DNA from 4 places in the Pseudomonas sp. Tul2A7 genome. Region 1 is predicted to be linked to each of the others. Evidence: predicted binding sites of a transcription regulator. Region 1 holds the regulator's gene; each other region holds the start of a gene.
What was found. The regulator sigma-54, encoded in region 1, starts transcription at its own class of promoters, with help from an activator protein. The targets are predictions, from matches to a motif close to ANTGGCATNNANNTTGCTNT.
Positions count from the first base shown of each region.

Region 2: a site for sigma-54 is predicted at 2,297-2,316, ahead of ACOYXJ_RS00340 (circularly permuted type 2 ATP-grasp protein). Genes of this name have one in related genera too.
Region 3: a site for sigma-54 is predicted at 2,253-2,272, ahead of glnA (glutamate--ammonia ligase). Genes of this name have one in related genera too.
Region 4: a site for sigma-54 is predicted at 1,365-1,384, ahead of ACOYXJ_RS13920 (pilin). Genes of this name have one in related genera too.

Region 1 is NZ_CP186499.1:1,032,021-1,035,705, forward strand. It holds gene lptB (LPS export ABC transporter ATP-binding protein) at 1-596, shown strand, start outside; gene ACOYXJ_RS04880 (RNA polymerase factor sigma-54) at 784-2,274, shown strand; gene hpf (ribosome hibernation-promoting factor, HPF/YfiA family) at 2,348-2,656, shown strand; gene ptsN (PTS IIA-like nitrogen regulatory protein PtsN) at 2,668-3,132, shown strand; gene rapZ (RNase adapter RapZ) at 3,135-3,685, shown strand, end outside.
Region 2 is NZ_CP186499.1:56,274-59,958, reverse strand. It holds gene speE (polyamine aminopropyltransferase) at 1-865, shown strand, start outside; gene ACOYXJ_RS00350 (hypothetical protein) at 1,084-1,317, shown strand; gene ACOYXJ_RS00345 (ribonuclease E inhibitor RraB) at 1,527-1,874, shown strand; gene ACOYXJ_RS00340 (circularly permuted type 2 ATP-grasp protein) at 2,349-3,685, shown strand, end outside.
Region 3 is NZ_CP186499.1:1,698,824-1,702,508, reverse strand. It holds gene ACOYXJ_RS07610 (DUF4124 domain-containing protein) at 1-481, opposite strand, end outside; gene glnA (glutamate--ammonia ligase) at 753-2,159, opposite strand; gene thiI (tRNA uracil 4-sulfurtransferase ThiI) at 2,487-3,685, shown strand, end outside.
Region 4 is NZ_CP186499.1:3,075,086-3,078,770, reverse strand. It holds gene ACOYXJ_RS13925 (BON domain-containing protein) at 233-589, opposite strand; gene ACOYXJ_RS13920 (pilin) at 887-1,318, opposite strand; gene pilB (type IV-A pilus assembly ATPase PilB) at 1,544-3,244, shown strand; gene ACOYXJ_RS13910 (type II secretion system F family protein) at 3,247-3,685, shown strand, end outside.

The DNA of each region.
Region 1 (3,685 bases):
CGTGCTTCTACATGATCGTCGGCCTGGTGCAGGCCGATCAGGGCCGCGTACTGATCGATGATCTGGACGTCAGCCACCAGCCGATGCACGGCCGTGCAAAGGCCGGGATCGGCTATCTGCCGCAAGAAGCGTCGATCTTCCGCAAACTGTCGGTGGCTGACAACATCATGGCCATCCTCGAGACCCGTCAGGAACTCGACAAGGCCGGTCGCCGCAAGGAGCTGGAAAGCCTGCTGCAGGAATTCCACATCAGCCACATCCGCGACAACCTCGGCATGAGCCTGTCCGGTGGTGAACGCCGCCGGGTGGAAATCGCTCGCGCGCTGGCAACGGCACCGAAATTCATCCTGCTCGACGAACCGTTTGCCGGTGTCGATCCGATTTCGGTCGGCGACATCAAGCAGATCATCCACCACCTCAAGGCCAAGGGCATCGGTGTATTGATCACCGACCACAACGTCCGTGAGACGCTGGACATCTGCGAAACCGCTTACATCGTCAACGATGGCCAACTCATTGCTGAAGGCGATGCAGAAACCATCCTGGCCAACGATCTGGTCAAGGAAGTGTATCTGGGTCACGAGTTCCGCCTGTAAGCGCGACAGTGCCCGGTGCGCCGCCAGGGCGCTGTATCGATTCAAGCAGGAATTAATACGCTTTAATTGTTACAGCGCTCTAGGCAAACACTTCAGTTTCAGGCATATAATTTGCTTAAGTTTGGCGCCCCGGCGCCCTGTAGTGGATGGCGCATAGCGCCGGCGAATAAGGTGTTAAGCCCCTGCCATGAAACCATCGCTAGTCTTGAGAATGGGCCAGCAGCTGACGATGACACCGCAGCTGCAACAGGCCATCCGCCTGCTCCAATTGTCGACCCTGGATCTGCAACAGGAAATCCAGGAGGCTCTGGAATCCAATCCGATGCTCGAACGCCAGGAAGAAGGCGACGACTTCGACAATTCCGACCCCATGGCCGACAACGCCGAACAGAAACCCACCGAAATCCAGGAACCCTCCTATCAGGAAACCGCCCCGACGGTGGACAACCTCGAGGACGGCGAATGGAACGAGCGCATTCCCAACGAGCTTCCGGTCGACACCGCCTGGGAAGACGTTTACCAGACCAGCGCCAGCAGCCTGCCCAGCAGCGATGATGACGAGTGGGACTTCACCACCCGCACCTCCGCTGGCGAGAGCCTGCAAAGCCACCTGCTGTGGCAACTGAACCTCGCGCCGATGTCCGACACCGATCGCCTGATCGCCGTGACCCTGATCGACTGCATCAACAATCAGGGCTACCTGGACGAAACCCTCGAAGAGATCCTTGAGGCGTTCGACCCGGAACTGGACATCGAACTGGACGAAATCGAAGCCGTCCTGCACCGCATCCAGCAGTTTGAACCGGCCGGCATCGGCGCGCGCAACCTCGGCGAGTGCCTGCTGCTGCAATTGCGCCAGCTGCCAGCCAAGACGCCTTGGCTGGCTGAAGCCAAGCGTCTGGTCAGCGATTACATCGACCTGCTCGGCGGCCGCGACTACAGCCAGTTGATGCGGCGCATGAAGCTCAAGGAAGACGAGTTGCGCCAGGTCATCGAGCTGGTGCAAAGCCTCAATCCGCGTCCGGGCTCACAGATCGAGTCCACTGAAGCCGAATACGTCGTCCCTGACGTCATCGTACGCAAGGACAATGAGCGCTGGCTGGTCGAACTGAATCAGGAATCGGTGCCGCGTCTGCGCGTCAACGCCCAATACGCCGGTTTCGTCCGTCGCGCCGACACCAGCGCCGACAACACGTTCATGCGCAATCAGTTGCAGGAAGCCCGCTGGTTCATCAAGAGCCTGCAGAGCCGCAACGAAACCCTGATGAAAGTAGCCACCCAGATCGTCGAGCATCAGCGCGGTTTTCTGGAGTACGGCGACGAAGCCATGAAGCCACTGGTGCTGCATGACATCGCCGAAGCCGTGGGCATGCACGAATCGACGATTTCCCGGGTGACCACGCAGAAGTTCATGCATACCCCGCGCGGTATTTATGAACTGAAATACTTTTTCTCCAGCCACGTCAGCACCTCTGAAGGCGGCGAATGCTCGTCCACGGCGATTCGCGCGATCATCAAAAAACTGGTTGCCGCGGAAAATCAGAAAAAGCCGTTGAGTGACAGCAAGATCGCTGGTTTACTGGAGGCACAAGGCATTCAGGTGGCTCGCCGCACCGTCGCCAAGTACCGCGAATCCCTCGGGATCGCGCCTTCGAGCGAACGCAAGCGGTTGATGTAAGCCACGTTACAGCGTTCCAGTGGCAGGCTATCCAGCCTGCCGCTTTATGCACTGGCAACGAAGGAGAAGCTGTATGCAAGTCAACATCAGTGGACACCAACTGGAAGTGACCGAACCTCTGCGCACCTACATCAACGAAAAACTCGACCGATTAGAGCGCCATTTCGACAAGATCACCAACGTGCAAGTCACGATGTGCGTCGAAAAGCTGAAGCAGAAAATCGAAGCCACCTTGCATATTCCCGGCGGAGAAGTGGTTGCCAATGCCGAGCATGACGACATGTATGCCGCCATTGACCTGCTGACCGACAAGCTGGATCGCCAACTCAAAAAGCATAAGGAAAAGACCCAAAGCCTCCTCCAGGGCGCGACCGGTCGATAACCCCCCATTCCATGATCCGACTTGAAAGTATCCTGACCCCCGGCCGTTCCCTCGTGAACGTGCCGGGTGGCAGTAAAAAGAAAGCCCTCGAACAAATTGCCAACCTGATCGCCCGCGAAGTGCCGGCTCTGGAGATGCAAGATGTCTTCGAGGCGTTGATTGCCCGTGAAAAACTCGGTTCCACCGGTTTTGGCAACGGCATCGCCATCCCCCATTGCCGCCTCAAGGGTTGCCAAGCGCCGATCAGCGCGCTGATGCACCTTGACGCTCCGATCGATTTCGACGCCATTGACGGCGCTCCGGTTGACCTGCTGTTTGTTTTGCTGGTCCCGGAAGCCGCCACCGATGCGCATCTGGAGTTGCTACGTCAGATCGCCAGCATGCTGGATCGTAAGGAAGTGCGCGAAAAGCTGCGTAGCGCACCGAGTAGCGAAGCCTTGTATCAGGTCGTCCTGAGCGAGCAGAACGGGCATTAATCATGCGTTTGATCATCGTCAGCGGCCGTTCCGGCTCGGGTAAAAGTACGGCTCTGGATGTCCTTGAGGACAACGGCTATTACTGCATCGACAACCTGCCCGCAGGCTTGCTGCCGGAACTGGCCGAACGGGCGCTGATTCACACTGAGCTGGCGCAACCGCTGGTGGCCGTATCGATCGATGCGCGCAACCTGCCGAGTCATCTGACCCGTTTTCCCGAGCTGCTTGAAGATGTCCGGGCCAAGCACATTCAGTGCGATGTCCTGTATCTGGACGCCGACGAAGAAACCCTGCTCAAGCGTTTCTCCGAAACCCGCCGTCGCCACCCGCTGAGCAACGCCAACCGCTCGCTGGCCGAGGCGATCCAGGATGAAACCGCCCTGCTCGGCCCGATCGCCGACCTCGCCGACCTGAAAATCAACACCACCAACCTCAACCTGTACCAGTTGCGCGACTCCATCAAGCTGCGTCTGCTGAATCAGCCAGAGCCGGGCACCGCGTTTCTGGTCGAGTCATTTGGCTTCAAGCGCGGCATGCCGGTGGATGCAGATCT
Region 2 (3,685 bases), 980 kb from region 1:
CAAAACCAGCGAGTACCTGGAAACCCTCTACGAAGGCTACGGCCAGCGTTTTCGCATGGAAAAACTGCTGCACGAAGTGCGCACCGAACACCAGCATCTGGTGATTTTCCAGAACCCGCGCATGGGTCGTGTAATGGCGCTGGACGGCGTGATCCAGACCACCGAAGCCGACGAATTCATCTACCACGAAATGCTCACCCACGTGCCGATCCTCGCCCACGGCAGCGCCAAGCGCGTGCTGATCATTGGTGGCGGTGACGGCGGCATGCTCCGTGAAGTGACCAAGCACGCCGGTGTCGAGCACATCACCATGGTCGAGATCGACGGCACCGTGGTCGACATGTGCAAAGAGTTTCTGCCGAACCACTCCAGCGGCGCCTACGACGATCCACGCCTGAACCTGGTGATCGACGACGGCATGCGTTTCGTCGCCACCACCACGGAAAAATTCGACGTGATCATCTCCGACTCCACCGACCCGATCGGCCCGGGCGAAGTGCTGTTCTCGGAGAACTTTTACCAGGCGTGCCATCGCTGCCTGAACGAGGGCGGCATCCTCGTGACCCAGAACGGCACGCCGTTCATGCAGATCGACGAAGTGAAAACCACGGCCGGGCGTCTGAACAGCCTGTTCCCGGACTGGCACTTCTATCAAGCCGCAGTGCCGACCTACATCGGTGGCTCGATGACCTTTGCCTGGGGCTCGACCAACCCGGCTTACCGCAAGCTGAGCCGTGAAACCCTGCAACAGCGCTTCATTGGCAGCGGCATCGTCACTCGCTACTACAACCCGGAAATCCACATCGGCGCCTTCGCTTTGCCGCAGTACGTGCTGCAGGCGATCAACAAGCCAAGCAACGATTAAATAATCGCTGCAAAACTTTGTAGGAGTGAGCCTGCTCGCGATTACGGTCTGTCTACCAACATCACCGTTGGATGGGAAATCGACATCGCGACCAGGCTCACTCCTACAGTAGATGTCGTTTTTTCATCTTCGCCCGCTGTAATCCTTTTGAACCAACTTTCGGCGTACCAGTCGATTTAGGTGTAAGCCCACTTGCGGGTTTGATCGAGGAGGCACCGATGCAAAAGTGGAAAGTCACTTTCGTGGACGATCATGGTGAAATTGTCGATGAGGTGTTCGAGCAGGCGGAATGCCCCACTGATGATGAGGCCGCTCGAATGGTCAAGGCGCGACTACTCCCTGTCGCCGCCGAACTGGATCTAAACGATCTGGAAGGGCGCACCGCCGATGCCGGGGTGAAAAGCCTGAAAACCCAGAACAGCATCGAAATCCGCAGCATCACCCCAATCTGAAATTCTTCTTGTCACCTTCAACACCAGGCCTTGGCAGCGGCTCTAACTTGGGGCTACTCTGCAAGCGAGATCAGCGAACGGATCGCTAAGGTCTGGTCTTGTCAGCTACATGCTTGTTCCCGCGTGCAACCACGTTGCCGTCGTACTTTGGCCTAAGGCCCGGGGCGGGAATACGGAAAGTCTATCCATCTATGCGAGGGGGACGATTCATGAGCACAGCCTATCAAGAAGACATCAGCAGCAATGTTCTGCGCCGCATGAAAGAAGGCGGTTTCGATTTTTCCCGATTCCATCCCATCGAGTTCTACGCGATTTTCCCGGACGAGGAGCGGGCGCGCAGGGCGGCAGGCAAATTTCGCGGTGAGTCCATCAATGCCCAGGTCAGCGTGCGTGATGACGGTGCGTGGGCGCTGGAATTGAGCAAAGTGATGTACGCGACCTATGACGATATCGGCGACTTCGAGCAGGGTTTCTCTGCCGTGGTTGAACCTCTGGGCGGCATTATCGAAGGCTGGGGTGTGAAACAGGAGGTGCGCAACCGCCACCGTTTGAACTGATCTCTGGTTTCATTTGTTGAACAACGGCTGACCTTCGGGTTGGCCGTTGTCATTTCCGGCGTAAGCAAAACCCTGAAACAAGAAACCGAGGCAAAAAAAAACCACCGGAGAGGGTGGCTAAAAGGGAAGACCGATAAGGAGAGGAAACCGGTCAGGGTTACAGCGGGGCGGGCTGCGAGGGCAGTCCAGGTCAGTTGAGCTGGCGACTTCGCGGCGCTGTGCGCGGGGAAGTTTTGCAGCGAATGCGCGGATTATCCGCAGGCAGTGCCGGGCAGTGAAATCAACTCTGACTATGCTGGTGATAGGCGATGCAGTGCGTCGCAATGAAGCGGGGGCAATCCGGTTGGGGCATTTGCCGCACAGGAATGGTGCGGTGCCTGCGGCGTGTATTTCCAACCGATTGAAATCAAAGCGTTTATGCCGATGGCACGGGCCTTGCGAAGGCCTGTATGTCCGGGTGACAAGGAGTACGGCATGATCCGCACCTATTTTGATGAGATGTACGATGCCGGCGGCCAGGTTCGCCCGCATTATCGCGAGTTCGCCCGCTGGCTGGCCGACACGCCTGACGAGCTGCTGGCCCAACGGCGACGCGAGGCTGACTTGCTGTTCCATCGCGCCGGGATCACTTTCACGCTCTATGGCGACGAGCAGGGCACCGAGCGCCTGATTCCTTTCGACACCATCCCGCGCAGCATTCCCGCCAGCGAGTGGCGAATCGTCGAGCGCGGCTGCATCCAGCGGGTCAAGGCGCTGAACATGTTTCTCGCTGACCTCTATCATGAGCAGCGCATCATCAAGGCCGGGATCATTCCTGCGGAACAGGTGCTGGCCAACGAGCAATATCAGTTGGCGATGCAAGGCCTCGATCTGCACCGTGATATCTATTCGCACATCTCCGGCGTCGATCTGGTGCGCGATGGCGACGGCACTTATTACGTGCTCGAAGACAACCTGCGCACCCCGAGCGGCGTCAGCTATATGCTCGAAGACCGCAAGATGATGATGCGCCTGTTCCCGGAGCTGTTTGCCGCGCAGCGCATTGCGCCGATCGATCACTACCCGAACCTGCTACTCGACACCCTGAAAAGCTCAAGTCCGATCGACGACCCGAGCGTCGTGGTGCTGACGCCCGGACGCTTCAACAGTGCATTCTTCGAGCACGCGTTTCTCGCCCGGGAAATGGGCGTGGAACTGGTCGAAGGCGCGGATCTGTTCGTGCGTGACGACAAAGTGTTCATGCGCACCACCGACGGCCCGAAAGCGGTGGACGTGATCTACCGCCGCCTCGACGACGCGTTCCTCGACCCGCTGGCGTTCAATCCCGACTCGATGCTCGGTGTGCCGGGGCTGCTGTCGTCCTATCGCTCCGGCAATGTGGTGCTGGCCAACGCCATCGGCACCGGTGTGGCGGATGACAAATCGGTGTATCCGTTTGTTACCGACATGATCCGTTTTTATCTCGACGAAGAACCGATCCTGAAGAACGTGCCGACCTGGCAATGCCGCAACCCGTCTGAACTTTCCCACGTGCTGGCCAATCTTCCAGATCTGGTGGTCAAGGAAACCCAGGGTTCCGGCGGTTACGGGATGTTGGTGGGGCCGGCGTCGACGAAGGCCGAAATTGATGCCTTCCGCGAACGGATCAAGGCCAAGCCGCACGCGTACATCGCGCAACCGACGCTGTCGCTGTCGACCTGCCCGACTTTTGTCGAAAACGGTATCGCACCGCGCCATATCGACTTGCGTCCGTTTGTGCTGTCCGGGCGCGAAACACGGGTGGTGCCCGGCGGTTTGACCCGTGTCGCGCT
Region 3 (3,685 bases), 670 kb from region 1:
CTGGCGGGCTCTGCTGAATGATCGTCTGCCCGTCGATCACTTGCACGGCGAGACGATGTTCGCCGCGATCCACGTTCACCAGTTGCAGGATCGGCACGTTGCTCGGCTGACCGTAGGGTTCATCGTCCAATACCAGTCTTAATTGATGCGGTGGCCGCAGGCGCGGTTTGATCAGCACGTTGACGGTGAACGTGCCGTTATTGGCGCGCAGGGCTTCTTCGGTGGGCAGGCCGGCGATTTCCAGAATCTCATAGACATCGCTGCGTGCCGGCTGGCGATTGTCCGTGCCAGAGGTGGCCGGTGCGCTGGGCGCCTGAGGCTCGACACGGTTGAGCGGCGGCAACTCCACGGGCTGCGCCTGCACGCCGTCTGGCGAGTGATCGCTGTAGACCGTGTTGCCATTGGCATCGGTGTACTTGTAGATCTGCGCGGCGGCGGGCAGGGCGATCAGCAGCAGTATGTAGATAAAGATGCGACCCATGAAATCGACCGGATTGAAAACGATGGGGTGCAGCATAGGACAGACGCTGCGGTTGGCCCAACTCGGTAAACATCCGGAGATCATTCAGGCGCCACAAATCCCCTGTGGGAGCGAGCCTGCTCGCGAATGCGGTGCGTCATTGGCGGTGATGGCGACTGATACGACGCCTTCGCGAGCAGGGATCTGCGTGACGCCATAAATCGCAGGCAATAGAAAAGGCCTCCCGAAGGAGGCCTCTTTCACTCACGCCGCGTAGCGCAGCGCTACCGGATCAGCAGCTGTAGTACAGCTCATATTCCAGTGGGTGTACGAAGGTACGGACCTTGATTTCTTCTTCGGATTTCAGCGCGATGTAAGCGTCGATGAAGTCGTCGGAGAACACGCCGCCCTTGGTCAGGAACGCACGGCCTTTATCCAGCTCTTCCAGAGCTTCTTTCAGGCTGCCGCAAACTTGCGGGATCTCTTTCGCCTCTTCAGGCGGCAGGTCGTACAGGTTTTTGTCGGCAGCGTCGCCTGGGTGGATCTTGTTCTGGATACCGTCCAGGCCAGCCATCAGCAGTGCTGCGAAAGCCAGGTACGGGTTGGCAGCCGGATCCGGGAACCGCGCTTCGATACGACGGCCACGTGGGCTGTTGACGTAAGGAATACGGATCGACGCGGAACGGTTGCGAGCCGAGTAGGCCAGCATCACTGGCGCTTCGAAACCTGGCACCAGACGCTTGTAGGAGTTGGTGGCCGGGTTGGTGAAGCCGTTCAGTGCCTTACCATGCTTGATGATACCGCCGATGAAGTACAGAGCGGTTTCGGACAGGCCGGCATAGCCTTCGCCAGCGAAGGTGTTCTTGCCATCTTTGGCGATGGACATGTGCACGTGCATACCCGAACCGTTGTCACCGTACAGTGGCTTCGGCATGAAGGTAGCGGTGCGGCCGTAGGCGTCAGCCACGTTGTGGACAACGTATTTCAGCGTCTGAACTTCGTCAGCTTTTTTCACCAGGGTGTTGAACTTGACACCGATTTCGTTCTGACCGGCAGTTGCCACTTCGTGGTGGTGAACTTCAACGGTCTGGCCCATTTCTTCCAGTGCGTTGCACATGGCAGTACGGATTTCGTGATCGTGGTCGAACGGCGGAACCGGGAAGTAACCACCTTTGATACCTGGGCGGTGGCCTTTGTTGCCGCCTTCGATGTCCTGGTCGGACATCCACGAACCTTGTTCGGAGTAGATCTTGAACATCGAACCAGAGATGTCGGACTTGAACTTCACTTCGTCGAAGATGAAGAACTCAGGCTCTGGACCGGCGAATACGGTGTCACCGATACCGGTGGTCTTCAGGTATTCCTCGGCACGGTGAGCGATGGCGCGCGGGTCGCGATCGTAACCTTGCATGGTCGACGGTTCGATGATGTCGCACACCAGGATCAGGGTGGCGTCTTCGGTGAACGGGTCGAGCACGGCAGTTTCGTCGTCCGGCAGCAGGATCATGTCGGAGGCTTCGATGCCTTTCCAGCCAGCGATGGAGGAACCGTCGAACATCTTGCCGACTTCGAAGAAGTCGTCTTCCAGCGCATCGCGAGCCGGCATGGTCACGTGGTGCTGTGTGCCTTTGGTGTCCGTGAAGCGCAGATCAATCCACTTGACGTCATGATCTTTGATGAGTTGAACCGACTTCGACATAGTGTCCTCCGGGTGAATTAGGGCTGGTAGTGGATGCCCTTAATAGTGGTGATGCCGGCGCGAATACTCTGCCAAGGCAACCTGCCTCACAAGGGAGCAAATTGCATGCCAGTGCCCCAGCATGGGTTTTTTGCCCCAAATTCACGCTTATTAAGGTGCGGAGCTTCTTAAAGCAGAAAATATCGCCCTTTAATGTAGCGTCACAATCTGCAAATGACCTGTTTTGGTGCATGCAAAACCTTCTGCACATTAACTGGTTAAACCTTGAGCAATTTCCGCTATAATCCGCGCCCCCCTTTTTCGGCTGGCCGTTCGCGCGCTGTTTTCATGAAACTAATCGTAAAAGTCTTCCCCGAGATCACCATCAAAAGCCGACCTGTCCGGACGAAGTTCATCCGCCAGTTGGCCAAGAACATCCGCACCGTGCTCCGTGACCTGGACCCGGCCGTGGTGGTGAACGGTGTGTGGGACAATCTCGAGCTGGAAACCCGCGTTACCGACCCTAAAGCCTTGAAAGAGATGGGTGAGCGCCTGACCTGCATGCCGGGCATCGCGCACTTCCTGCAGATCGACGAGTACCCGCTGGGCGACTTCGACGACATCACCGAGAAGTGCAAGCAGCACTATGGCGCTGCGCTGGCCGGGAAGATTTTCTCGGTGCGCTGCAAGCGTGCCGGCAAGCATACCTTCAGCTCGATGGACGTCGAAAAATACGTCGGCAGCAAGCTGCGTCGTGAGTGCGGTGCCGCCGGTATCGACCTGAAAGCGCCGGAAATCGAAGTCCGGATCGAAGTTCGCGACAAACGGTTGTTTGTGATCCACAGCCAGCACAACGGCATCGGCGGTTACCCGCTGGGTGCGTTGGAGCAGACGCTGGTATTGATGTCCGGCGGCTTTGACTCGACCGTTGCGGCCTACCAGATCATTCGTCGCGGCCTGATGACGCACTTCTGCTTCTTCAATCTGGGCGGTCGTGCCCACGAATTGGGCGTGATGGAAGTCGCGCATTTCATCTGGAAGAAGTACGGCAGCTCGCAACGCGTGCTATTTGTCAGTGTTCCGTTCGAAGAAGTGTTGGGCGAAATTCTCGGCAAAGTCGATAACAGTCATATGGGCGTCGTATTGAAGCGTATGATGTTGCGCGCGGCTTCCAACATCGCCGACCGTCTGCACATCGAGGCGCTGGTCACCGGCGAGGCGATCTCCCAGGTGTCGAGCCAGACGCTGCCGAACCTGTCGGTGATCGACTGCGTGACCGACAAACTGGTCCTGCGTCCGCTGATCGTGGCGCACAAGCAGGACATCATCGACACGGCCAACGAGATTGGCACCGCCGATTTCGCCCGGCACATGCCGGAGTACTGTGGGGTCATTTCGGTCAATCCGAAGACTGCCGCCAAACGCGGTCGCGTTGAGCACGAAGAGAAAGAGTTCGACATGGCGGTGCTCGAGCGTGCGCTCGAAAACGCCAAACTGGTGCCGATCGATCGGGTGATCGACGAATTGGGCCAGGACGTACAGATTGA
Region 4 (3,685 bases), 2.0 Mb from region 1:
GATGGCGTTAGGTCAGTCGACACATCAATCGACTGATACACCGCTATCGCGAGCAGGCTCACTCCTACAGTTGTTTTGTTGCGTCTCTGAAATAGAACAGGCCCCGACACAAGTGGCGGGGCCTGTAATGGTCACATCCGTGTGACCGTTCGCATGAACTCTAAAGTTGCGGCAGACGTATTGCTCGGCCCGTCTGTCGCGTCTTCTCCCGGTCCAGGCGAGAAGTCATGCCTTACTCGGCTTTCAGGCCGTCAGCGGAGACCGCTTTGACGCCTTTGATTTTCTTGGCGATCGCTACAGCAACGTCTTTCTGCGATTCAGTTACAGCAGTAGTCGACGACAGCGATACAACGCCTTTGTTGGTTTCTACTTTGATGTCAGTACCAGGAATGCCTTTTTCGGTAACCAGGTCAGCTTTGACTTTGGTGGTGATCCAAGTATCGGAAGTATCTTGTTTCATCTCGGTGACTTCACCGGCAGCCAGAGTCATTGGAGCCTGGGTAGCCTGAGTGGATTGTGCGAATGCACCGGAAGCCATGGTCAGGGTCAGCGCGGTAGCAGCAGCGGCAGTGATAGCGAACTTCTTCATACGAGTAACTCCTGTTTTTCTGGAAAGTCTGCTGGTTGTCTTGTCAGCAGGGTTACCAAGGTAGTTGCGAACGCTGTGCCAACTTTTGAAAATCAATATTTTCTTTATAAATCAACAACTTATGAATTACCGAAATTTTCGAAATCATGCAATTTGCATGACCTTCGAATTATCGACATGCAAGTTACGGTTTTTTGGAAAGTTCCTAAGACGCTGAAATTATTGAAGCTTTTGTGAACGGCTGCGCAATGAAAAATGCCCCGCACTGCGGGGCATTCTGTTCAGCACACATTCAACTTATGTACCGCTGGCGGTGCAGCCTTTTGGCGAATAGTCCGGCGCCACAGTGGTGCCGCAAGTCCAGACGCCAGCACCGGTGCCCGATGAACGGGTCAAGGTGATGGTTTTGTCCAGAACAGGGCCAGGAGCGTTCTTGATTGTGCAGACAATGGTGCCGGCCCCGGTCGAAGCGGTGCCCGATGCGGTCACGGCGCAATTTGACGTTGTGACGGTGGCACTACCGGCCACCAGTGTCAGCGTCGGATCGGTACCTTGGTTGATGGTGTCTTCGAACGGCACTTTCATCGCACTGATCTCCGCCAGCCCCGCCGTTACCTTCGACCGCGCCTGATACTTGGAATACTGCGGCAAGGCGATGGTCGCCAGAATCCCGATGATCGCCACCACGATCAGCAGTTCGATCAGAGTAAAACCTTGTTGTTTTTTCATAGACACGCTCCATGCATGAGTCGAAATCTCATGATCTGCAAGGGAAGCAGCATAGGCCATGCCAACGCCTCCAAGCCCCGCCCGTTGGGCGCGAACCCTCTACAACGCCATTTCCTACAGCCCGTAACCGCACTATCTGACACTTTTTGTCACCTGCACCCGCCGTGTTTGGCGCTGTCACTTGACTAGGCTATAAGTCATGAACTGCAAGCGTGCGGAATCCCCATGAATGACATCGCTCTGAGCGGTCTGGCCAAGCAACTGGTACAGGCCGAGTTGCTGACAGAAAAAAGTGCCCATCAAGCCTGGCAACAGGCTCAGCGCAATCGCCTGTCGCTGGTCAGCTATCTGGTGCAGAACAAACTGGTCAAGAGCTGGCAGGTAGCCGAGATCGCCAGCGAGCATTTCGGCATGGCGTTCGTTGATCTAAATTGCCTCGACAAGGAAACCCAGCCCAAAGGCCTGGTCAGCGAAAAACTGGTGCGTCAGCATCACGCTCTGCCTCTGTGGCGGCGAGGTAACAAGCTATTCGTAGGCATTTCCGACCCGAGCAATCATCAAGCAATCAACGACATCCAGTTCAGTACGGGGCTGAGCACCGAAGCCATTCTGGTCGAGGACGACAAGCTCACCGATGCCATCGAAAAATTTTTCGACACCCACACCAGTGGCCTGGAAGACATGGCCGATGTCGATCTCGACGGCCTCGATGTCGAATCCATCGACGACAGCAAGCAAGACACGATTGGCGGACTCGACGCCGACGATGCGCCGGTGGTGCGTTTTGTTCACAAGATGTTGCTCGATGCGATCAAAAGCGGTTCTTCCGATTTGCACTTCGAGCCCTACGAGAAGAACTACCGGGTACGAGTGCGCACCGACGGCATGCTGCGCGAGGTGGCCAAACCGCCGATTCAACTGGCCGGGCGGATCGCCGCACGTTTGAAAGTCATGGCCAGTCTCGATATTTCGGAGCGGCGCAAGCCGCAGGACGGGCGGATCAAGATGCGCCTGTCGAAGAGCAAGTCGATCGATTTCCGGGTCAACACCCTGCCGACGCTGTGGGGGGAAAAAGTGGTGATCCGGATCCTCGATCCGTCCAGCGCACAGATCGGCATCGACGCGCTTGGTTACGAACCCGCGCAGAAAGAACTGTACATGGCCGCGCTCAAGCAGCCCCAAGGCATGATTCTGGTCACTGGCCCCACCGGCTCGGGGAAAACCGTGTCGCTGTACACCGGCCTGAATATCCTCAATACCGTCGACATCAATATCTCCACCGCCGAGGACCCGGTGGAGATCAATATGGAAGGCATCAACCAGGTCAACGTCAACCCCAAACAGGGCCTCGATTTTGCCCAAGCGCTGCGCTCGTTTCTGCGCCAGGACCCGGACGTGATCATGGTTGGCGAGATCCGCGATCTGGAAACCGCCGAGATCGCGATCAAGGCTGCGCAGACCGGCCACCTGGTGCTCTCGACCCTGCACACCAACAGCGCTGCGGAAACCCTGACCCGTCTGCACAACATGGGCATCCCCGGCTTCAACATCGCCACCTCGGTCAGCCTGATCATCGCTCAGCGCCTGGCGCGAAAACTGTGCAGCCACTGCAAGAGGCCCATCGAGATCCCACGCGAAACCTTGATCAAGGAAGGTTTCCCCGAGGAACGCATCGGCCATTTCACGATCTACGAGCCGGTCGGTTGCGATCACTGCAACGGCGGTTACAAGGGACGCGTGGGGATTTATGAAGTGGTGAAAAACACACCGGAGTTGCAACGCTTGATCATGGCCGAAGGCAACTCGCTGGAAATCGACATCCAAATGCGCCGCGACGGCTTCGACGATCTGCGCACATCTGGGTTGCACAAGGCCATGCAAGGCATCACCAGCCTTGAAGAAATCAATCGGGTCACCAAGGACTGAACATGGCGGTCAAGGCAGCGAAAATCAGTATCTACGCCTGGGAAGGTACGGACAGGAAAGGCAGCAAAGTCACCGGTGAGCTGAGCGGACAAAACCCGGCGCTGATCAAGGCACAACTGCGTAAACAGGGGATCAATCCCGGCAAGGTGCGCAAAAAATCCGCGTCGTTGTTGAGTTTCGGCAAACGCATCAAGGCCCAGGACATCGCGCTGTTCACCCGGCAGATGGCGACCATGATGAAGGCCGGTGTACCGCTGCTGCAGTCGTTCGACATCATCGGCGAAGGCTTTGAAAACCCGGCCATGCGCAAGCTGGTCGACGAGGTAAAACAGGAAGTCGCCGCCGGTAACAGCTTTGCCAACGCCCTGCGCAAAAAGCCGCAGTACTTCGACGAGTTGTATTGCAACCTTGTCGATGCTGGTGAGCAGTCCGGCGCCCTTG